DNA from 3 places in the Paenibacillus sp. FSL R7-0026 genome. Region 2 is predicted to be linked to each of the others. Evidence: riboswitches for the same ligand, from Rfam matches in the RefSeq annotation. Region 2 holds a riboswitch; each other region holds the start of a gene.
What was found. A riboswitch is a leader RNA that binds a small molecule or an ion and turns the genes downstream of it on or off. The one in region 2 is predicted to bind thiamine pyrophosphate.

Region 1 (7,961 bases), 2.5 Mb from region 2:
CCATATCAAACGAGGAATTGTTATATTTGATGATTCACATTGCTCGAATTGTGCAGGAGGAACAGGGTCACGAGGGACGATTATAAAACAAAGTTTATATGCCTGTTAGTGAACAGAAAAAAGATACTATCTAATTATGACCGTTTTCTCGTATTTTATCGGGAAACGGTCTTTTATTTTTGCACATATGTAGCGGCTTTTTGATATTTCATGCGAACGAACTCCAGCTTCCCAAACTCAGATGAGATTACCAAATGATAACTTTTTATTATAATTATTGGAAAATTGTTATATGTAAGCGCTATCCAAAGAACTATAATCTATTTATCTGGATGTTAATCCGTTCAGAAATACTTAGACCAAATCAAGAGGAGGAATTGTATGAAACGGTTAGGTCCATGGAATATAACAGCCTTGGTTCTTGTGCTCGTACTCGCCATGTCTTCATTTTCGAATGTCTCACATGCAGCTGAGGCAGTTACGGAAGTAGAGGGAAGTCATTTGAGTACAAACTTTGAAGACGGTACACTTCAGGGATGGACTCCACGTGTCGGTAGTGAAAATCTGACAGTGACACAACTGGAAGCACACGAAGGTCAGTCCAGTATGCTGGTTGCCAACCGTGAGCGTTCCTATCATGGACCGATGTTATCCATGAAAGATCTGCTTGAGCGTAACCAAGAGTACGAAATTACGGCATATGTCAGACTTACCCAGGAGCCCACCACGGATCAAACGCTACAGCTCACCACATATAAGAAAACAACTGCCGAAAGCTGGAACCCGATCGGCAGCGTGAAGATTGCCAAAACAGAATGGAATACATGGCACAAGATCACCGGAAAATTTCAGTATAGCGATGATCCCACTGAATTGAATTTGTTCATCGAAACACCCTACATCTCTGAAGATAGCGTAGATACGTTATCGTTCTATGTGGATGATGTATCATTTACTCTGGCCGAGCAACTGGAGATTGAAGAAGGTATTCGGTCTCTGGAGGACCTGTATCAAGATGATTTCCCCATTGGTGCAGCGGTGTATCGCTGGCAGTTGGAAGGCGCATATGGACAACTGCTCACAAAACACTTTAACAGCTTGACCGCAACCTATGAGATGAAACCGAAGTACATGTCTCCTTCCGAAGGTGTTTATGAGTTCGAGGCAGCTGATCAATATGTTCAGTTCGCCGAGGAGCATGGTATGGGTGTACGCGCACATGCGTTGTTGTGGCATATTGATGCAGCAGAGTGGATGTTCAAGGATCCTCAGGGTAACCCTGCGAGTCGAGAATTACTACTTGCCCGGATTCAGGATTACGTTGAAACCGTCATGACCCGATACAAAGGTAAGATCTATGCCTGGGATGTGGTAAACGAGGCGATTGCGGATAGCAATGGTGATGTCAACGGTTTACGTAAAAGTCCCTTTTATGAACTAATCGGTCCTGATTACATTGAAAAGACCTATGAATTCGCTCGTGCAGCCGATCCGAATGCCAAATTATATTACAACGAATACTTCACGGAAATCCCTGAGAAAAGAGAGCATATGTATCAGTTGGTCAAACGACTGAAAGAGAAAGGGCTCATCGATGGTGTGGGTTTGCAATCCCACTATAATTTGGAATCCCCGCCCATCAAGGAAATTGAAAAAACGATCAACATGTTCGCCGAACTTGGATTGGATATTCAGATCACGGAACTGGATGTGGATAGCGGAATTCCATTTGGTGAAGAGATGTCGGATGAAGTTGCGGTAAAGCAGGCGTATCGATATAAGGAACTGTTGGATTTGTACAAAAAACACAAAGATCATATTTCTTCAGTTACCTTATGGGGACTCCAAGATGAGAAGTCTTACAACAACCAGGCTATGCTGTTTGATTCAGCCCTGAAGGCCAAAAAAGCATACTGGGGGCTCGTGGATGAATCCAGCTTGCCTGTGTTGACACAGAGGGCCGTCTCACTTTCGGGTAAACCGGATATCAAAAAACAGTCACAAGATCCGCTCTGGAACAAAGCGGTGTCTACTCCACTGAAGGGTGACTCTTCGGGAACAGCCAGTTTCCGCACCTTATGGGATCATAGTAACCTGCATATCCTTGTGGATGTTCAGGATGCAAAGGCAGATGTGAATGACAGAGTAGATATCTTTGTTGATCTCAACAATGGCAAGACCACTTCATATGAAGCAGATGACCGACACGTAATCATTAAGCGGTCGGGCAAAGCTGAGGGAGCGGAGCAGCGTTCATATCGTGTACGCGAGACCAAAGCCGGATATCAGGTTGAATTGTCCATTCCATGGGGTGGTATCCAAGCCGGTTCAGAATATGAAGTTGGCTTGGATATCCGTGTGACTGATGGCGGTGCAAATGGGACACAACCTTATAATCCACTATACTGGAATGATCGAACACAATCTCAGGAACAAGATACAAGCAAATACGGCGTGATTCAACTCGCCCCTATGCCCCAATCTGCACAAGCTGTGCAAGGGATTGTTCAGATTGATGGGAAGAAAGACGCCCTATGGAATAAGGCTGTACCATTTGAAGTAAAAAGGTTGAATGAGACCGAAGGTGCAGAGGCAGTGGCTCGCGCAATGTGGTCGGGTGAGTATCTATACCTGCTGATCGACGTCACTGATCCAAACATCATCACAGATAGTATCAACCCATGGGATCAGGATTCGGTTGAGATTTTCCTGGACGAGAATCACCAGCGCACACCGTATTCTCAATATGATGATGCCCAGTTCAGAATCAGTGCAGACAATATGGCAACCTTTGCAGGGGGTGCCTCGCCTGGACGCCTTGTAAGTGCTGTGAAGAAAACAAATAAAGGATATCTCGTAGAAGCCCGAATCCAGTTACATTCACTGACGCCTAAAGCAGGAAATGTTCTCGGTTTCGAGCTTCAAGTTAACGACAACCAGGGCGGAGGTAAGCAGAGCGTAGCCAAGTGGAATGATACAACCAATGAGAGCTGGAGAAACACTTCCCAGTACGGAATACTCACTTTTGCGGGAAAGGACAAACTCGGGCATTAAACCATCGGCAGTAATTGTAAGAATAGAAACCATCATAACAGTGGCTAAAACTCAACCATTGTTGTGATGGTTTTTTGTCGTTTACATACGTCACTCAAGCTGATGAGGGCGATACAATCTGCCTTGACTATATTTAACAGCCCTTGATATACTAAATGAATGTTATTTTTTCTTTTATGTGGATAAGAAAGTAATTAACTACATACTAACCGTTTGCGAGGGAGCCTTAACCGGCTGAGAGGGTGTTAAACCGACCTTACCTGATTTGGATAATGCCAACGTAGGGATGCAACGATGAAACACTGTACTTGGGTAGCTCATGCGAACCCCCTTGTTTTAGTGTATTTGTCTGCGAAACATCCTATGGATGTTTCGTTTTTTTGTTTTTAAATACGTACATTATGAATTGGAGGAACACATGTTGACTATTTCAGAGAGACTATATCAGGCAGCACAGCCCGTGTGGAAGGAATGTCTCGAGCATCCCTTTGTTAAAGGAATCGGAGATGGTACCTTACCAGTTGAACAATTTCGTTATTATTTGCTGCAAGACTACTTGTACCTGTTCGAATATGCCCGTGTATTTGCACTAGGTATCGTCAAGTCGCACGACCCCAAATTGATGCAGTTTTTTAGTAAAAACGTAGATAACATCCTGAATGGTGAAATGAAAATTCATCGTTCTTATATGGAGCGATTAGGAATTACAGAGGATCATGTTTTCCAGGTAAAACCTGCACTGAAAAATGCAGCATATACTAACTATATGCTCTCTGTTTCCCATGCAGGTGGCATAGCAGAAGTACTTGTATCCATTCTGGCCTGCTCATGGAGCTATGCAGAGATTGGTCAAGTCCTTGCCCAAAAGCCAGGCGCAGCTGATCATCCTTTTTACGGAGAGTGGATCACAGGATATGCTTCCTCTGAATACAACAGCAGCAATCAATCCCTTGTGACGTTTACGGATAAGCTATTAGAAGGCTGTAGCGAGGAAACATACCAACGGATGGAGGATATTTTCGTGATGTGTAGTCGCTTTGAGCTTGATTTTTGGGAGATGTCATGGAGGCTGGAGCCTTAAGTTCACTGGTAGTTAATTCAATTAGAGAGTACCATATGACGCCACTCATTCAGATTCATTTAAGAATTGCCATCTATGATGATTACATATAAAAAGATTCAACAACAATCATGAGGTGATGGCAATGAGCATATACAAATGGCCTAAATTTATCGGTGTAGCGGTGTTATGTACTGCAATGCTGACGGCATGCAGCTCGACTAATCAAGAGAATGGAGACTCGGACAACAATCCGACTGAAAAGGAACAAACGAATACGGATAATCAGAGTAAAACGGAGAATACTGCGCAGACAGTAGGGTATGCCGATCAAATCAACAAAACTGAGGTTATGTCCATTTCGATTGATGTGGATGAAACGGCATGGAAAGAAATGCTGGATAATGCAAATGAGGAGCAGTACATCTCAGCTAATATTACGATTAACGGAACAACGATTGAAAACGTCGGAATTCGTCCAAAGGGTAACTCCAGCCTTCGGCAAGTCGCTAGCGATGATACAACGGATCGATATAGTTTCAAAATCAAGTTTGATGAGTATGTTAAGGATCAAACTTGGATGGGGTTGGACAAGCTCGTTGTGAACAACATGATTAGCGACAATAGTTATATGAAGGAATACTTGAGTTATGACATCATGAGTTATATTGGCGTAGACGCACCCTTATTCGCGTTCTCCAATATTAGTGTAAATGGAGAGACTTGGGGTTTGTACCTGGCTGTTGAAGACATTGACAGCGGATATCTCGCCCGAGCCAAGAATGATGAGGGTGAACTTTACAAACCGAACAATGATGACAACATGGGGGCAGGAGGAATGGGAGGCCCAGATGGCAATCCTTTTGCACAAGGGTATGGAAATATGCAGCCACCTACTGAAGGTATGGCGCCACCGGATGGTGCAAGTCCACCGAATATGAACAGCGGGACAGGGGAAGATGGAGCGAATACACTACCGGAAGCAGGTATGAAGGGTAACCGTGGTCCAGGTGGTATGGATGGAAGCGGCAATGGTGTTTCATTGGTGTATACCGATGACAAATCATCCAGTTACTCCGCCATCTTCGACAATGCTGAGACCAAAACAACAGAGGAAGATTATCAGCGTGTCATTGAATCGCTCAAAAACTTGAGCACAGGTACCGAACTGGAGAAATATGTGGATGTGGACGAAGCTCTGAGATATTTTGCAGCCCACACGGTCGTTGTCAATATGGACAGTTACACGTCCAACATGGGACATAACTATTATCTGTATGAAAACGATGGACAGATCAGCATGTTGCCCTGGGACTACAACATGGCCTTCGGTGGATTTCAAGCTGGTTCTGCCTCCGATGTCGTGAATCTGGCGATTGATACGCCGGTATCAGGGGTCAGCCTGGACGAACGTCCAATTTTAGGAAAGCTCCTTGAGGTGCCGGAGTATAAGGCCAAGTATCATGAATATTTGCAGGAGATCGTAGATGGATACTTCGCAGACGGAAAATATGAAGAAAAAGTGCAAAGCCTGAACAACATGATCTCAGAATATGTGAAGCAAGACCCTACAGCGTTTATTACGTATGATAAGTACGAGGAAGCTGTTACAGAATTGACCAAACTTGGCACGCTGCGTGCAGAAAGTATACAAGGGCAACTGGACGGAGATATCCCTTCCACGACCGAGAAACAAAAAGAGGACTCGGATTCACTGATTGATGCTTCTTCGGTTGACCTGTCCAAACTGGGTGAAAATAATACTCGAGGAGGCATGGGAGGTCGCGGTCGTGAAGCTGCAGAGAGTAATCAGTCTCAGGATGGAAAATAAGTGAATTACGTAAAGCGAACAGATAATCAAGATGAGTTCAGCGATCAGCAAAAGATCGGACATTGAAGCAGACGGATAGCCTGACATTTAATAAAACCAATGCGTACCGACATTTTGTCGTTCGCATTGGTTTTTTGTTCCTTGGACATTTTCAAAAACACGTAGAAAAAGACGATTAAGGGCCAGGTATTAGAAAAAGTCTGGAACATATTATAGGTAATATCTATTCAAATATGTTAAGGAGGATATCATAAAACCTATGTTACCTATGGAAAAGTATTTCGGTAAGTTAGAACTCGTTCATTCCTTTTACGGGGCTATGCCTACAGGCGTTAGTGTATCCGAAACCGGGCGTATCTTTATTTGTTTTCCAAAATGGGGAGATGACGTCAGATTTACGGTAGCGGAAATTGTTGAGGGTCAGATGCAACCTTATCCTAATGTAGAAACGAATTTGATCAACCCATTGAATATCGTTATGTCCTTCATCAGTGTCCAAAGTGTTGTTGCAGATGGAAGGGCAACCTTGTGGGTACTGGACACGGCTGCACCAAATTTTTCTGAGCCAATTAAAGGAGGGGCAAAATTAGTCGCTGTAGATTTAAAAACAAATACAATAAGAAAAGTATATACATTTGCTGATGATGTAGTCTTGCCGACAACGTATCTGAATGATGTCCGATTTGACTTTCGTGTAGGAAAAGCAGGTTTCGCATATATAACGGACTCTTCTTCCAGAGGGCCAGGCGCTATTATCGTTGTAAATTTAGAAAATGGAAATGCGTATAGACGGTTAAATGGAGCAAATTCAACTTCACCTGATCCATATTTTTTACCGAAAGTGGAAGGTGAAATTTTGATAAATCGAAACACCGATGGTTCAACATCTCCCTTTCAATTGGCCTCTGATGGTATAGCGATCTCCCCAGATGGAAAAATGTTATTTTTTTGTCCACTATCCAGTCGTTATCTATACTCAATCTCAACAGAAGCTCTGCGAGACAGAACGATACCGGATCTCAATTTAAGTTATCTTGTGCAGTATTGGGGAGAAAAGGGGGCTTCTGATGGAATGATAACGGATGCAAAAGGAAACGTTTATGCTGGAGACTATGAAAACGATAGCATTCGAAAAATATCCCCGAATGGAATCATGGAAACCATCGCCCATGATCCGAGAATTTTATGGCCGGATACTTTTTCTATTGGTCCAGATCAATATTTATATGTAATTGTGAACCAATTACATAGGCAGGCCAGATTTCATTACGGAAAAGACCTGCGACAAAAACCCTATAGTCTACTACGTATGAAAATAGATGAATTACCTGCTCCTACCTTTTGATATATTGCGTAAGTCGAATCTGCTCTAAGACATCATTAAACAATTGAACAACAAGCTCTGATATAAAAGAGAAGTTCCTTGAAGTGATGGACGAATATCTAGACGAGTATGATAAGGTCGGCAGAGAGGTCGAACGTTTTACAACCTTCGAGCAACTATATGCCCATTATATGAATCACTGACCTTACATTCATTTATAAGTCCGCGGAGACGGGACTGTAATTGAAGGTAAAACAACGGTAGAGGTTGCGAAGTCAGCAGGGGATAAAAAGGTTGAAGTTATTAAATGAAGAAGTTAGGTGCAACTCTAGTAGTCCCAATCAGGGGTACTCGAAGCACCTGATGCGAAAGCCAACGGAATCAAAACCAACAGTGGTTGCAACTAAAAAAACATTAATCGTTAATTTATTGACCTCAGCTCGCTTAACCGGCTGAGGTTTTTTCATATGCATTGAAAAAAATGCAGATTACCACATGCATTCTCACCGAATAAAAGAATCCTGATCCCGATTTACCCTCATTCTCGAACATGATGAGGCTTAGTATACAAATTGCCGGTCGTATGATTTTTCGATTACAGGACAAGATATTAACCTTATCACCATTTTATTACTTTGATAAAGGAGAAGACCATGGTTGAAAAACACGAGCCTCAAATGAAAAATCATCAA
Region 2 (7,961 bases):
CTTGCGCTGTACCGGCGCCTAGGAACGTGTCCGATATTCCTCGGCCTTTTCCTGCATCCCGGCAGCTACAGCCTCATTCTCGGACAATCCTTTATCAGCGGCAAAGGCACGAATGTCCTGCGTAATGCGCATGCTACAGAACTTAGGTCCGCACATGGAGCAGAAATGAGCTTCTTTGGCCCCTTCTGCCGGCAGCGTCTCATCATGGTAGGACAGCGCCCGTTCCGGGTCCAGCGAAAGGTTGAACTGGTCACGCCAGCGGAACTCGAACCGTGCCTTGGACAATGCATCATCCCGGCGTTGGGCACGCGGATGGCCCTTCGCCAGATCGGCAGCGTGGGCCGCGATCTTGTAGGCGATGACCCCTTCCCGCACATCATCCTTGTTGGGCAGGCCCAAATGTTCTTTTGGCGTAACATAACAGAGCATGGACGTGCCGAACCAGCCAATCATGGCCGCCCCAATGGCGGACGTGATGTGATCGTAACCCGGGGCAATGTCGGTCGTCAGCGGCCCCAGCGTATAGAACGGTGCTTCTTTACAGATCTCCATCTGCAAGTCCACATTCTCCTTGATCTTATGCATCGGTACATGCCCCGGACCTTCGATCATCACCTGCACATCATGCTTCCATGCGATCTGTGTCAGTTCCCCGAGCGTAGCCAGTTCCGCCATCTGAGCTTCGTCATTGGCATCGTAGATACTGCCTGGACGAAGTCCATCTCCCAGCGAAAACGCCACATCATACCTTTTCATAATCTCGCAGATTTCTTCAAAATGGGTGTACAAAAAATTCTCCTGATGATGCGCAAGGCACCATGCTGCCATAATGGACCCGCCCCGAGACACAATACCTGTCATCCGCTTGGCGGTCATCGGGATATAACGTAGCAGCACACCTGCATGAATCGTAAAGTAGTCCACGCCCTGCTCTGCCTGCTCAATGAGAGTGTCACGGTACAACTCCCAGGTCAGCGCTTCCGCTTCGCCATTCACCTTCTCCAGCGCCTGATACAGCGGCACCGTACCAATCGGCACAGGTGAATTGCGGATAATCCATTCCCGGGTGGTATGAATGTTTTTGCCTGTGGACAGATCCATCACCGTATCCGATCCCCAGCGTACCGCCCAAGTCATCTTCTCCACCTCTTCCTCAATGGAGGAAGATACGGCAGAGTTGCCGATGTTGGCATTGATCTTCACGTGAAAATGACGACCGATCAACATCGGCTCACTCTCCGGGTGATTGATGTTGGATGGCAGAATGGCCCGTCCACTCGCCAGCTCCTGCCGCACAAATTCCGGTTCCACGCCTTCACGAATGGCGGCGAATTCCATCTCTGCCGTAATGACTCCCTGCCTCGCGTAGTGCATCTGGGTTACACAGCGTCCCGGCTGTGCCCGCAAGGGTTTGCCACGTAATCCGGGATACTCTTCGGCGCCGGCTCTCTTCCCTCCGGGCTTCAGTCCGTTATCCTCCGGTTTAACCGTACGGCCTTGATAAGCTTCGACATCGCCACGCTCTGTGATCCAGCGAGTGCGCAGAGCTGGTAGACCTGCACGGATATCCGCATGAAATGCGGGATCGGTCATCGGGCCGCTCGTATCGTAGACACGCAGCGGTTCGTTATGCTCCACCCCTTGGGGAGTATTCGTGTCATGAAGGGCTATCTCACGCTCCGGAACAGCAATGTCCGGCCGTGAGCCCTGAATGTAGACTTTGCGGCTGCCGGGAAAGGGCTGAACCCGTCCGGCCGCCCCTGTTTCCTTTTCCACCTGCTGATCGTTATGTTGCTGTTCCATCGCTTGTTGTCCCGTTTGATTTCCTGTACTCATGTTCGCTTGTCTCCTCCTCAGTGTTCGTCGCTTGTTTGGTTGGTTTCGTCATTAGCTCAATTTCGTACCTGTCCCAATCATGCGCAATGCAGAGAAGAAAGAGCGATCCTACACCAGACCAAGGGAGACACCTTTCATGTACAGATAACAACAGACGGAGGCTGCCACAGATCATCGATCTATGAGACTTCCCTCCTCATCCAAGCCCACTTTTGCAGGTTATTGAAAAAGGAGCCCATAAAATCCGCGCTATATCGCCCGTTCACTGTATATAAAAAAGCCGATCCCCGAAGGAACCGACTTTTATGTCCATCACCAATAATGCACCTTCAATCAGCTCCTTAACGGAGCCCTACAAGGGTCACATCATGTGGTGGTTGTGGTCATATCGCCGATTACTTCCCTACGCTGGTATGATCCAGATCAGGTGCAAAGGGTCCGGAATCTCATGCGATTCCGTCTCAGTCCGGACAATTCGGACTCCCCCAGTAACGTTAGTAAGTTGCGGCTTACATAAGCCGCCGTTCATGTTCAATGAAGCTGGCCCCGTTGGGCCGTCCATTACAGAGTAGCGCAACCGGAACATAAAAACAACCTTTATATTCCAGAACACCAACTCAATTGGAGAAAAACCTCACCTCAACATCAGGATAACATGAGCCCCATTTGCGTAGCTGCATCCTTCAACACAGGTGCGTATTCATGCAATGTCTCCTGCGAAAGTCGACTGACAGGCCCTGAGACCGAGAGCGCAGCTGCAATATTGCCTCTGCGATCCATAATCGGTACAGATACCGCGGCAGCTCCCGGCTCACGTTCCTCATAACTCGTTGCATATCCGTTATCCCGGATATCTCCCATTTGCGCCAAATACACCGCCGGATCAATAAACACAGGCCATTCAGGCCCGTTCATCAGTTCTTCACGATCCTCGTCCGTGGCAAACGCCATCAAAACTTTGCTGGAAGCCCCCACAGACAGCGGGAGTCTAACGCCAACAGGAGCGACACGGCGGATCGCCTGATCACTTTGCACAGCCTGAATCCGAATCCGTTCACTTCCATCACGCAGGTACAGACTCACGGTCTCTCCCAATCGATCTCTCAGTCGCTCCATCGCAGGTAACAGCAGTATAGCGGGATCATCACTGCGGGACATATGAGCTGACAGCTCCCAGATTCGGATGCCAAGTCGGTACTTCTCTGTTGCTGCATCGCGGATCACGAACCCTCGATCCTCCAGCGTAGCCATCAAACGGTGGACTGTACTTTTGTGCAGGCCGATCTGGCTGGCAATTTCGGTGAGTCCCAGATCACTGCGTGTGGTAAAACATAATAATATATCCAGCGCCCGTTCCACAGCCCGGACGGTTAACTTGCGATCTTCCATGGCATAATGCCCTCCTCATGTTTCATCACATGAAACTTGGTTACATAAATTATATGAGAAACGGTCTCATCTGTAAACCAAAAAGAGCCAAAATCAAAATAGGCAAACGTGTAAATTTTTCCTTTTTATAAGACTTAATCCCCTGTAATTTACACACTAAGGTAATGTTACCCATATATCTTAAGAACTATATAACAATTGCGTAACAAATGCCCTCAATCAATTGACTTTGACTATATTGGAACATACGATAAAGATATATTACATTAAGATATCGCTCTGAAGCAGGCTCTGAAATCGACGCAATTCTCTTTTCATGTCGTTGTTATCTTCAACTGAACTTCAAAGGAGGGGCATTCATGTATCAATCATCCCAGAGCGAAGCCCCGCTGCAAACAAAAGTGTCCGACCTGCCCTCTTCCCTATCACCGAGGCTGATTCGGTTCAAACATATTATCGTAGCGTTGCTGCTCTCCGTTGTATTTTTTCTACTGTTTTGTTTTATTGCACTGCATGGTTATATCGCATGGGTATTATCCAATCCTACTGTAGCGCCGGTCTTCTCCAATCCAATGCAGGCCAAGAACATGAAGTACGAAGACATCACGTTCCCGGCAGCAGATGGCAGCCGGACGATGCAGGGATGGTATATACCTGCTGACAATGCTGCAAGCAAAACGATTATTTTCAGTCACGGCTATGGTGCCAATCGTGAAGAAACATGGGTACCCATGTATGACCTGGCTCACTATGCCCATCAACTTGGGTTCAACGTGGTCATGTTCGATTATGGCTTCGCCTCACAGGTGAACAAAGCTGTGGCCACAGGTGGTAAAGCTGAGTCACAGCAATTGCTGGGTGCCATCCAGTTCGCCAAGCAACGTGGTGCACAGGAACTGGTTGTCTGGGGTTTCTCCATGGGTGCCGGTACGGCGCTTCAAACCGGACTGATTACGAAGGAAGTGGATGCAATGATTCTGGACAGTGCGTTCCTGCTGGAGCCAGATACGCTGTACCACAACATTCACAACCAGATCGATCTGCCACGTCAGCCTACACTGGAGATCATGAAACTGTTGTTCCCTGTTCTGAATGGCACCGGATTACAACAGATTCCATACCAGGAAGTGAAAAAGGAAGATTATCCGTTTCCGATTTTCTTCATCCATGGTACAGAGGACGAGAAGGCGCCTTATCCAATTGCGGAGCAACTCGCCGCCAACCAGACCAATCCGTACTCGGATGTATGGATTGTCCAGGATGCGCATCATGAGTTGATCTTCCGGGAGCATCCAAAGGAATATCTGCGCCGTGTCTCAACTTTCCTGAGTCATGTAACGAAAACAAGCAGTGACGATGTACAGAACACGAATAATGGAGAATAACCAAATTTCAATCATTGAATTTATTCCAGAGCCCTCAGGGGCTCTTTTTTTTGCACTCATAGGACAACAAGCTCGTGGAATATACTCTTGGGACGCATGAACAGACGGTCTGCATGCAATGAATTACATCTGAAGGAGGTTCAACATAGATGAACTGGTATGGATATGGTCACCTGCTTCCTCTGCGGATATTGGAGGAAATCCGTTTCTGGAAAGAGCAGGAGAAAGAACATACACTCGTCATTCGTGCCCTGGTTCCTGATCTGGAGCCCCCATACGTCAAGTTACTGGAGGAATGGGAGGTTACCTTTGCAAACAGTGAGCGAGTAGCCAATCAGCTTTTAAAACAACTATTGCCCGGAACCCATCCGCCTGCTCCCTACATCGTTCGTTGTATCGATCAACTTGTGTTGGCAGCTCGGCAGCAATCGAGAGAGTTCATCAAACAGCTGTATGTTCTTCTGGAGCAAAGTGCTGCTGTGCAAGCTGTTCCGCTTGCCAAAGTACTCATTCTGCATTTTATCCGCGAGTCGGAGTATTTTCTGGGCGTATTGGATACGCTTGGCCAACCTGGCATCTTGCGCGAAACGGATTCGGAGCCATCACTTTTTCTGGAAAATGCGTTGCATACGTCAGAGTCAGGAAGCATCCATCGCCAAGCTTCAGAAGCTCCAACTTCTCCAGAGGGGAATGTAAATGCACCTGCCGCTTCAGCTCAGATTCAATCCGTAACCATTCAACCGCCTTCTACGGGAACAACACAAGCCACACCCAGCTCTACAGCACCTCCCGTAAAAGAGAAGCCGGTTCCCATCGGAGGACACACACTGCCACCTCTCCCCTATGCGTACAATGCGCTGGAGCCACATATTGATGAGCTGACGATGCGTATCCATCATGATAAACACCATCAATCTTATGTGGATGGACTAAATGTAGCAGAGAAAAAGCTGGCGGAATCGCGAAAAAAGAATAACTTTGAACTCATCAAACATTGGGAACGTGAACTTGCCTTCAACGGGGCAGGCCACTACCTGCATACGATCTTCTGGACAATTATGAATCCTGCTGGTGGCGGCAAACCTTCCGGTATGCTGGCAGAGCAGATCAAGCGGGATTTCGGAAGTTATGAAGCGTTTAAGAATCAATTCACAGAAGCCGCGAACAAGGTGGAAGGCAGTGGCTGGGCGATGCTTGTCTGGAGCCCGAGAGCACATCGTTTGGAGATTTTGCAGGCGGAAAAACACCAGAACCTGTCCCAGTCCGATATCGTACCGCTCCTGCCACTGGATGTGTGGGAACATGCCTACTATCTGAAACATCAGAATGAACGCAAAAAGTATATCGAGGATTGGTGGAATGTTGTCTACTGGCCCGCGGTTGCCGAGCGTTACGAAACAGCACGCAAGTTGTTGTGGCCGCCTTATTAAGCTTTGGGTTAGATGGATTAGAGAAAAAAGAGATATCTCCAGCCGAATGACTGAAAGATATCTCTTTTGGTGTATACAAAAAAGCAAGCCTCCTGTAAAAAGAGACTTGCTTGTATTTTGTAAGACTTCCTATTTCTAAATGTTCACTTAAGAAGCACAGCCCTCGCACGCCACATAGTTGTCGCCAACCTGTTTGCTAATGGAGATCAGATCGCCCAGCTTGATATCAGACTCATCTGTAAACTCCAGATCGGCTATACGTGCAACGATCAGTGCAGCAGCCTCTTCCTTGCTTGTTGCCATTTGGCTGAACTCGGATTTTTCGCCTGTTGATACAACCTCATATAAATACGTATATCTCAATGTGTCCATCCTAACACTCTCCTTCCGAAATCACATCATATCATCTCTATTAACCAATTCCAAGCCCTAGTAAAAAGTGTTAATCGTAGCGCAGCTTCATCTGCTCAGCTGTCAGGCGTACTTCTTCAGAGCCAACGCTAAGCACCCTGCTGGTCTCCGCCTGTGGATAGCGATCGCGCAGTGTTCGAACCAAAGCGGCAGTATATGCCGCAGCTGAAGGTATACCTGCCAATTCTTTCAGACTTGCCATCGTGCCAGGCTGAACATCGGGATATCCTTCACTCGCTCCACCTGCTGCATGCTGATAGAATTGTCGCACGTCCGCTGCCAGTTGATCTCCCTGACCTTCCACGATGATAAAAGCAGTAATAATATACGCCTTTGCCTGCCTGCGCTGGGCAATACCACAGAATTTCAATCCACCTACACTGACATCATAATCTCCCGGGCAAAAAGCACCCTGAACCTCACCAGTTTGCGCCTGATTCGACCACGGCGTTAGCGACTCGGCAATAATCGAAGCCATCTCCCTGAAATCATCATGAATATTGATGGCATGTCCGGGATTAGGCAGAATCAGTGACACGTTGACTACCCCTGGGTTCAAGGGTACTGCCGCTCCACCGGAAGGCCGAACACAGACCGCTGTCCCTTGGCTTCTAATCTGTTCCATCGCTTCTACAGCCTGTGGCAACCTGCGGTCACGCAGGCCCGCTACAAAGGCATCTGGGTGTCTCCATATATGTGCAACAGGCAGATGCCCTGCCCCAACCCGCCTGCACATAACTTCTTCCCAAGCAAAAGCTTCGAGTACACTACTACCTTGTCGCATGAGTGGTGTCTCCCAGATTTGCAGACGCAATGTAGCCTGTTGATCTGCCTGTAGTTCCTTTTCCGGCTGAACCGGTTGATCTGAATGGGAAGGTACACTCATCGTTCCATTACCTCCGGCTTAACGAATTCATATGTATCCAGTATATAGGAATGACAACGCATATATAAATAAGCCGGTTCCCAGGGAACACGGCTTATTTATATCACATCCTATGGCTTAGAAACTGCTGCTTCCAAAACCAAAGGAACTTACTCATCCGGCTTGTCCAGTAAGTGGACATACCTGATCTTAATCTTTCACCAAAGACAAGAACTCCGCACGTTGTGCCGGATTCTCACGGAAAGAACCACGTACAGCAGACGTCACCGTCTTGCTTCCCGGTTTCTTCACGCCGCGGGAACACATGCACAAGTGCTCGCCTTCCACAACGACCATAACTCCATGAGGTTCAACGGCCTCTGTCAGAATGTCAGCGATCTGTGAAGTAATACGTTCCTGAACTTGCAGGCGACGTGTTACTGCTTCGACCAGCCGAGCCATTTTGCTCAGACCAACGATCTTGCCACTTGGTACATACCCAATGTGCACCTTGCCGAAGAACGGCGCCATGTGGTGCTCACACTGACTGTAGTAGACAATATCCTTGACGATAACCAGTTCTTCATGATTCTCGTCAAACGTGACACCGAGCACATCGCGCGGGTCTACTTCATATCCGCCAAA
Region 3 (7,961 bases), 250 kb from region 2:
TCCCAATCCTTGCAACAGACCGTATACAAGTGTGGACATGCCCCATTCACTACCCAGAAAAGCACTTACCGTCGAGGCCGCAACTTCGGCAAGAATAGCCACGCCTGGTTTACGAATGATAACAAAAGCAAACGTGCCCGCCATAAACCACATGCCGTAGATCATCTGCTCCGCATGAACACCAAATGGTTTCATCAAGTCATATGTAGGTCCCCATATCTTGTAAATCACCCCAAACACTACTGCGATCACGATGGTTACCAGAATATCCGTTAGTTTCAATCGCTTGTTGCCTGCTGTTGTTGCCATGTTCTCTACGTCCTTCCTTTGTTCCCTGTGGGGGTTGTAAAAGTATGTGTTCAAAAAGACTGGTTTTCAGTACCAAGAAGATGGGATGAAGCTAGAAATGGAGTAGCGGAGCGTAGGGAAAATTACGTGAGCAACCGCAATGTTTCCAAAGGAAACATACTTCGTAAGCCTCCCGCTTATTTCGGCTGAATTCCATATTCGATGCTGATGATGCCGTCAGGCATCCTTCGTAATCAAAAGCAGACTTTTTGAACAACCTCTAAAAATAAACGAAAAAGCCTCCCCGGTTCCGGGCAGGCCTTACGTACAGTGTACAATCCTCACAATGATGTAATGGATGGATGTCGAAAATACGGAATATCAGCCAGCACCCCTTCGTCATGGCAGATACACCACCACAGTTCAAAGAGGTCTGTTGTTCATCCACGTTCATTCCCACAATTCACCCTTACATATCGCAAATCCATGTTCTCTACGCTGGCATTACCCAGATCAGATGTACGGTCAGCGGCACAAGGCCACTCTCTCAGCCCAACTTCATTGAGCTCCCGGTTCACTTATTTCATTGCTTCTAATGTACATCAGATGGGTATTTGTGGCAATGGTCTCTACAAAAATCAAAAGTTGGCATAGGAAAAGGCATCCCCCTGGATGCCTTTTGGACATACTTCACGATGTGAAATAGCTACCTTATCCGTACACGCCTTCAATCCGTATTCCAAGATATCCCTGCTCTTAATATTGCGTGTTCCCAGACTGGCTCGTTTTTCCTGAAGCAAACCCCTTGAACAACGTTGGTACTTTGGAATAACGGGTATTCGTAATTTTCCCTTGTGATGTGCTGCTGTCTGTACGCAAAATCGAATCTTTCACATTGGAAATATTGGAGTTATCCAGCGTCATGTTAACTGCGAAGGATGTTCCACCATTTTGGCGAACCAGTTTGCCAATATCATCTGCACGGAAATTTTTGATGTTAATTGTTCCAGCCGCATTCATCTGGAACACTTTATCATAGGCCTTGTACGCTGCTCCGCCAGTAATGTTAACCGTTCCGGCCGACTTCAATGTCAGTGCATCCTCGCCCACGTCCTGCCAGACCACATTCGATATATTACAGTTGCCATAACAGTGAACACCATCAGCAGCTGGTGATCCAATGTTTACGTTTTTGAGCGTGGCCCCTGCCTCCAGACGGAAGACTGGCTTCTGATTTTCTGCTTGAGATCCGTCGCCCAGTGTGGAAGGATTGGCTACAAATGTTTTGCCTTGACCATCATAGGTCGTGCCCTTTGGTACCACAATGGTTGAATTTACAACGGTAGGTGCGGCCGCAGCCGGAACGGCACCAAATATAGAAGCAACCAAACCAGCCGACAGCAACAACGTCAATATTTTTTTCATAACTTTATTCCTCCCTTATTCTCTCGTTATTTGGTAGTGTACAAGCCTGAGCTTGTCCTGGAAGTTCGTCAGAGGTGCACCTCTGTCCGATCCACAACCTAATCCTACCAAATAAGGAAGGTAACTAGAATAATCATTAGATCAGATATATCATGACATCCTGCAATCCCTGTCATATCGGCATTTTTTGCATGCCAGGTCTCTCAAGCAATATGCTGAAATCAACCTCTGGTATGCTCATTTGTAACGTATGTACCCCTAACTTTAATCACCGATAACAAAGAAAGACCACTACATTTGTCTCCAAATGTGTGATCTTGAATGGCTTCCGGCTTGCTGATATAAGATATCAGGCTCCGAATCTCTGACGATAACCGCACTTTCGACACAACTCTTCTACAGCTTCCCGCCTGGAGAAGCCATATACCAGATTGTTCGCTCGCTCACCCTCAATAATCTCCGAGAATGACTTCTCGTGCACATTACCCAGGTTAATTACACCCTCGCCATCAAGACAGCATGGAACCACCGTTCCATCCACAAGTACAGCTGCCTGACCGCGAAGTGCGTGGCAAAAACCTTTGCCGTCATCTTCAGGTGCATCCAGACTTGGCCACTGGAACTCATGGTCCTGATTCAGGTATACATTCGGGGCAATTTTTACCCCGCTGCCTGGAACCACTTTTTCCTCAATGCGGAAGTCCAGATTGAACTCACGTTCCAGTACTTCAAGGGTCTCCCGATTTCGATTCATCTGAGCATTTGTGAAGTTATCCTGCGTCAGATTCCACAGCCGGAATGAGATGATGACATTGTGCTTAACGGCCTCGTGTACAAAGGACAAAATATGACGCAGGTAACCGTCACGGTCTGTTGAACCTTCATGCCCATCGAAGCTGTGCAGGGAGAAATTCATCTGCCGCAGCGCTGGTTTGCCAAGCAATTTATGCTGAGTCTTGGGTAACAGTGTACCATTCGTTGTAATGTTCACCTTGAGTCCCTTCTCATGTGCGGAATCGAGCAACAGATCTATTTTGGGATGCAACAAGGGTTCGCCTTTGACATGTAGATAAATATGATTGGTGTGTGGTTTAACTTGTTCCAGTATATTGTTGAAGACTTCAGGGTCAATGAATCCTTTGGCACGTTGCGTCTGCGGACAGAAGCTGCAAGCCAGATTGCAGATACTCGTGATCTCAATATATACTTTTTTGAACGTTTTCAACTCGGGTCCCCATTCTGCCTAGGAGGGAGAACAATCCCACCTGCATTTTGTGATCCGGCCTGTACGGGCCATCCCTATTATATCGGGTTCATGAGCCGAGGTAAATTGTTCAGTTATCATGCTGCCTCTTTACAGTTCATGTTCAAGTGATATATGCTGAACAGACAACTGCATATCTTGAACTTTTGCACTAGGGGAGCCTTGCGGCTGAGACGAATATGACTATTCGGACCCTTTGAACCTGATCTGGATCATACCAGCGGAGGGAAGTGGAGCGGCCTTTTAGTAAGCGGAATTTTTTCATGTATGTGAAGATTAAATTGCGGATTTAACTTACAGACCCACTCATTTCTCCGGAAATGGGTGGGTCTTTTTTGTTCCTTTTGCAGAGTATAGGATGCCGTTGTTATTCCAGCAGTCTGGCATTAAGGGGGTGAGGATCAGATGACCAACCATGTAACCATTGAGAACATAAGCTTCGCTTTTTCCGAAAAAAAGGATTCACCCGTACTCGCCAATGTGTCGCTTCAGGTTCAACAAGGAGAATTTGTCTCGCTTATCGGGTCCAGCGGATCAGGTAAAAGCACACTCTTCAAGCTGCTCGCAGGCTTGCATGAGCCAACCGTCGGCACCATCGATATTGCTGATGTACCGCACGGACAACGGCTCGGACGAGTCGCCTATATGCCGCAGAAAGATCTGCTGTTATCCTGGCGTACCGTCATGGAGAACTGCATGCTGCCTGCCGAGCTTGCACCAGGTCGACAGGACAAGGACAAACTACGAGCCGATATCATCGCAGGATTGGCAAGGTTCGGCTTGTCCCGTTATGAGCAGGCCTATCCAGATGAGTTATCCGGCGGCATGCGGCAGCGGGTGGCATTGCTGCGTACCTTGCTTACAGGCGGGCAGCTCATGTTGCTGGATGAACCCTTCGGTGCACTCGACGCCTTAACCAAACGAGAAATGCATCGCTGGTTGCTGGAGCTGTGGGAGGGCTTTGGCCAAACCGTGCTGTTCATTACACATGACATCGAAGAAGCCCTGCTGTTAAGTGACCGTATCATTCTGTTAACTCCAGGGGGACAAGGTCAGCAGTTGCGGGAGATGACGGTTCCTTTACCACGCCCAAGGCATTCGGACATGATCTACGAACCGGCTCTCGTGCAGATGAGGAAACAACTGGAGGAACAACTGCATGCAAAATGATAGAGCTGAGGTTAGCGTCTGGACGTGGTGTTTTAAGTGGCTCTCGAGGTCGTTTTCCCAATATGGTTTGTTTATTATGCTCATGCTCTTATTACTGGCGATCTGGGAAGTGATTGTGCGTATGGGATGGGTGCCCTCCTTCATCATTCCTGCACCCACAGCCATCGTAAGCTCACTGGTTGAGCATCGTCGTCTGCTGTTGACTATCCATCTGCCTGCTACCTTTATGGAGGTTGTTGTTGGTTTTGTCTTATCCATAGTGACTGGAATTACGCTAGCAACAGGCATGCATATGAACCGATCGATTGAAAAGGCCATATATCCCTTCATTGTGATCAGTCAGACCATCCCGCTGATTGCCTTGTCCCCGGTATTCATCCTGTGGTTTGGCTATACGTTGTGGAGCAAAGTCGCGGTGGTGTTCTTAATCGCATTCTTCCCCATTGTGGTCAGTACCTACGATGGACTCCGCCAAGGCGATTCAGAGCAGCGTGAACTGCTGCTTACCATGGGCGCCAGCAAGTGGGATATTTTTTGCAAACTCCAGGTTCCACTGGCACTTCCCTCTTTTTTCTCAGGGTTAAAGATGTCTGTGGTGTACTGCGTGGTTGGGGCAACGATTGGCGAATGGCTCGGTGGCAGCAAAGGTCTCGGATACTTCAGCCGTCGCATGTCCAGCAACATGAACACGGATGCGATGTTTGCAGCTATTGTGCTTTTATCCCTGCTGGGGATCGTTTTGTTTGTACTGATTGCCTGGCTGGAGAAACGGTTTTGCTTACGACGTCATGGAGAGAAAAAATAGCTGGATAAAAAAAGAGCAATTAGATGTAAACAAAACGATGAAATGAGGAACTTCATTTATGAATAACAAAGGTATATACTCCCTGCTTCCCATCATACTCATTAGCCTTTTGCTGATCGTTAGCGGATGCAGCACCACGAATACCAGCAAAAACACGCCAACAACAGATTCTGCAACTAATGCACAGCAAACAGATCCGTCTGCAACCGAACCAGCATCAGACACCAAAGATAAACTGTCCATCATGCTCGACTGGTACCCGAATGCAGTACATTCCTTCATCTACGTTGCTCAAGAAAAAGGATACTTTGCAGTTCAAGGTCTAGATGTCGAAATTCAGATGCCAGCGGATACCAATGATTCACTCAAACTTGTTGCTGCCGGGAAAATTGATCTGGCTCTAAGCTACCAGCCCCAAATCTTGCTCGCGCGTGGCGAGAACATTCCTGTACGTTCCATTGCTGCTGTTGTTCGGCATCCACTTGTGCATCTGTTGACCGAAGCAAATGGCAACGTGAGCTCACCCAAAGATCTTGAAGGAAAAACTGTCGGTTATTCTTCGATTCCGCTGTATGAAGCGATGGTACGTACGATGATTAGCCACGATGGTGGAAACCCAGATAACATGAATCTGGTTGACGTTGGGTTCGATCTGATTCCTTCGCTGGCTTCCGGACAGGCGGATGCAATTATGGGTGGTTTTATTAACCATGAGCAATTGATTTTGGAGAAAGAAGGACATGCCATGAAATCGATTAACCCCGTCGATTATGGTGTGCCTGATTATTATGAATTGGTCCTGACTGCGAGTGAAGCTGGCATTGAAGCAAAAAAAGACCAACTTACCCGGTTCTTCAAAGCGATCCAGGAAGGACAGAAATATGTGACTGAGCATCCAGAAGAAGCCTTGAGTATTCTGCTCGCTCATGAGAATGAAACATCACCGCTTGACCCGGAGATCGAAACCAAAAGTCTGGCAATTCTGCTGCCACTCATGAATGAAGAAGGCCAACCGTTTGGTCGGCAGGAGATGGAATCGTGGGAGAATGTACGTGCATGGCTCGTTGAAAAGGATTTGATTCCTGAATCGGTGAAAGCCGAGGATGCTTTTATTAATCTGCAAGGAGAGTAAATGATTTAGATTTTACGTTGCTGCTTTTCCCGCATTAATGCATCTGGCTGTTGTTAGACTTTGCGCCCCAACTCAACAAGGAGACTCATATCCTATTATTCTGCTGAGTGACCCTTCATACCGATCTTCTACCGATGGGGTCACTTCAAAACAAGGAGGAAATTATATGTCTTATTTGGAACGTGTTCGTACGCAAAATCCGCTCGTCCATAACATTACCAACCTTGTCGTTGCTCCCTTTACAGCCAATGGCCTGCTCGCACTTGGTGCGTCCCCCTTTATGGCTTACGCGCATGAAGAGGTCGCTGATGTCGCCAAGATGTCAGGTGCCGTGGTACTCAACATTGGTACTCTCGATGACAAAGTCGTTCAGGCGATCCGTCTGGCAGGCCAATCGGCTAATGCGCATCACGTGCCTGTGGTGCTTGATCCCGTCGGCGCAGGCGCAACCACTTATCGCACGGAAACCGTGCAGATGCTCGTTCGTGAGCTTCGCCTCACGGTGCTGCGCGGCAATGTGGCGGAAGTCGCCAATGTCATCGGTGAAAGCTGGAGTATCAAAGGTGTAGACGCAGGATCAGGTGAAGGTGACCGGATCGGAATTGCTGAGCGGGCAGCACAACAACTTGGCTGTGTCGTGGTCATCACGGGAAAAGAAGATATCGTTACTGATGGACAATCAACATTCCTCACAAGTAATGGTCATGCCCTGCTCACTCAGGTCACGGGTGCTGGCTGTCTGCTCAGTTCGGTGATTGGTTCTTTTACAGCCATAGCGGAATCAGAAGCCGATCTTCTAAGCAGTGTTGTTGAAGCGCTCGCTTTCTATGGTGTAGCAGCTGAACTGGCGGCAGAGCGGACAGCTCATCAGGGGCCGGGCAGCTTCCAGATTGAATTGTTGAATCAACTGGCACAAGCAACACCAGACCTCTTGGCAGAACGCGCACAGATCCGTCAGGTCCGTGGAGGTGCAGTATGAGCATTGTACAAGCGCTAACCATTGCAGGCTCTGATAACGGGGGCGGTGCAGGAATTCAGGCCGATCTGAAAACGTTCCAGGAGCTTGGCGTATACGGCATGACCGTTATCACGGCTATTGCTGCCCAAAATACAACAGGTGTGCAGGGCGTTTTTCCCATCCCTTACGATGGCATTGCCCAGCAATTGGACTCGACGGGTGAAGACTTTCAACCGACCGCAACAAAGACCGGCATGTTATATAGTGCCGAGATTATTCGTCTAGTGGCCGAGAAATGGCAGCAATACCATTGGTCTAATCTGGTCATCGACCCCGTAATGGTCGCCAAAGGCGGTGCGCCCCTGCTCCAGCAGGAAGCGGTACAGGCGCTGGTTACGGAGCTGTTGCCCCATGCCCTGATCACAACACCTAATATTCCGGAAGCGGAACTACTTACCGAGATGTCCATCACCAATCTGAGTCAGCGGGAAGAAGCCGCAAAACGGATTGTACAGATGGGCTCGACGTATGCTTTGGTCAAAGGTGGTCATGATGAAGGAAGTGACATGATCGTGGATGTGCTCTACGATGGGCTGTCTTTTCATTACCTAGAGAATGTTCGTGTGGTAACACGTCATACACACGGAACGGGATGCACATACTCTGCTGCCATCACCGCAGAGTTAGCCAAGGGTTCACCTGTTCTGGTTGCCGTTACGACCGCGCGAGCATTCATTCAGGCAGCCATTGAAGATGAACTGGGGATTGGGGCCGGACATGGGCCAACGAATCATTTTGCGTATCAGCGCAGACAGCGAGATGAGCAGTGATGCGCCCTTGGGATGCAGAAGCGGTACAACGCGCGATGCAGGTATATTTGGTGATGGGCAGCATCAATACAACGCAAGACCCGGTGGAA

Region 1: it holds a riboswitch for thiamine pyrophosphate, as region 2 does, so the genes downstream of both, tenA (thiaminase II) here and thiC (phosphomethylpyrimidine synthase ThiC) in region 2, are expected to answer to the same signal.
Region 3: it holds a riboswitch for thiamine pyrophosphate, as region 2 does, so the genes downstream of both, MKY44_RS04500 (ABC transporter ATP-binding protein) here and thiC (phosphomethylpyrimidine synthase ThiC) in region 2, are expected to answer to the same signal.

Annotation. Positions count from the first base shown of each region.
Region 1 covers NZ_JBBORG010000001.1:3,252,357-3,260,317, forward strand. The annotation lists gene licT (BglG family transcription antiterminator LicT) at 1-86, shown strand, start outside; gene MKY44_RS14535 (endo-1,4-beta-xylanase) at 382-3,054, shown strand; TPP riboswitch at 3,262-3,359, shown strand; gene tenA (thiaminase II) at 3,473-4,135, shown strand; gene MKY44_RS14545 (CotH kinase family protein) at 4,260-5,945, shown strand; gene MKY44_RS14550 (L-dopachrome tautomerase-related protein) at 6,196-7,290, shown strand; gene MKY44_RS14555 (spore germination protein) at 7,923-7,961, shown strand, end outside.
Region 2 covers NZ_JBBORG010000001.1:735,566-743,526, reverse strand. The annotation lists gene thiC (phosphomethylpyrimidine synthase ThiC) at 19-1,803, opposite strand; TPP riboswitch at 2,220-2,333, opposite strand; gene MKY44_RS03485 (IclR family transcriptional regulator) at 2,482-3,225, opposite strand; gene MKY44_RS03480 (alpha/beta hydrolase) at 3,585-4,610, shown strand; gene MKY44_RS03475 (Fe-Mn family superoxide dismutase) at 4,760-6,040, shown strand; gene MKY44_RS03470 (hypothetical protein) at 6,188-6,412, opposite strand; gene MKY44_RS03465 (lipoate--protein ligase family protein) at 6,483-7,337, opposite strand; gene folE (GTP cyclohydrolase I FolE) at 7,527-7,961, opposite strand, start outside.
Region 3 covers NZ_JBBORG010000001.1:988,261-996,221, reverse strand. The annotation lists gene MKY44_RS04515 (ECF transporter S component) at 1-309, opposite strand, end outside; gene MKY44_RS04510 (pectate lyase) at 1,045-1,713, opposite strand; gene MKY44_RS04505 (radical SAM/SPASM domain-containing protein) at 2,063-2,938, opposite strand; TPP riboswitch at 3,121-3,223, shown strand; gene MKY44_RS04500 (ABC transporter ATP-binding protein) at 3,383-4,147, shown strand; gene MKY44_RS04495 (ABC transporter permease) at 4,137-4,952, shown strand; gene MKY44_RS04490 (ABC transporter substrate-binding protein) at 5,011-6,084, shown strand; gene thiM (hydroxyethylthiazole kinase) at 6,251-7,063, shown strand; gene thiD (bifunctional hydroxymethylpyrimidine kinase/phosphomethylpyrimidine kinase) at 7,060-7,872, shown strand; gene thiE (thiamine phosphate synthase) at 7,872-7,961, shown strand, end outside.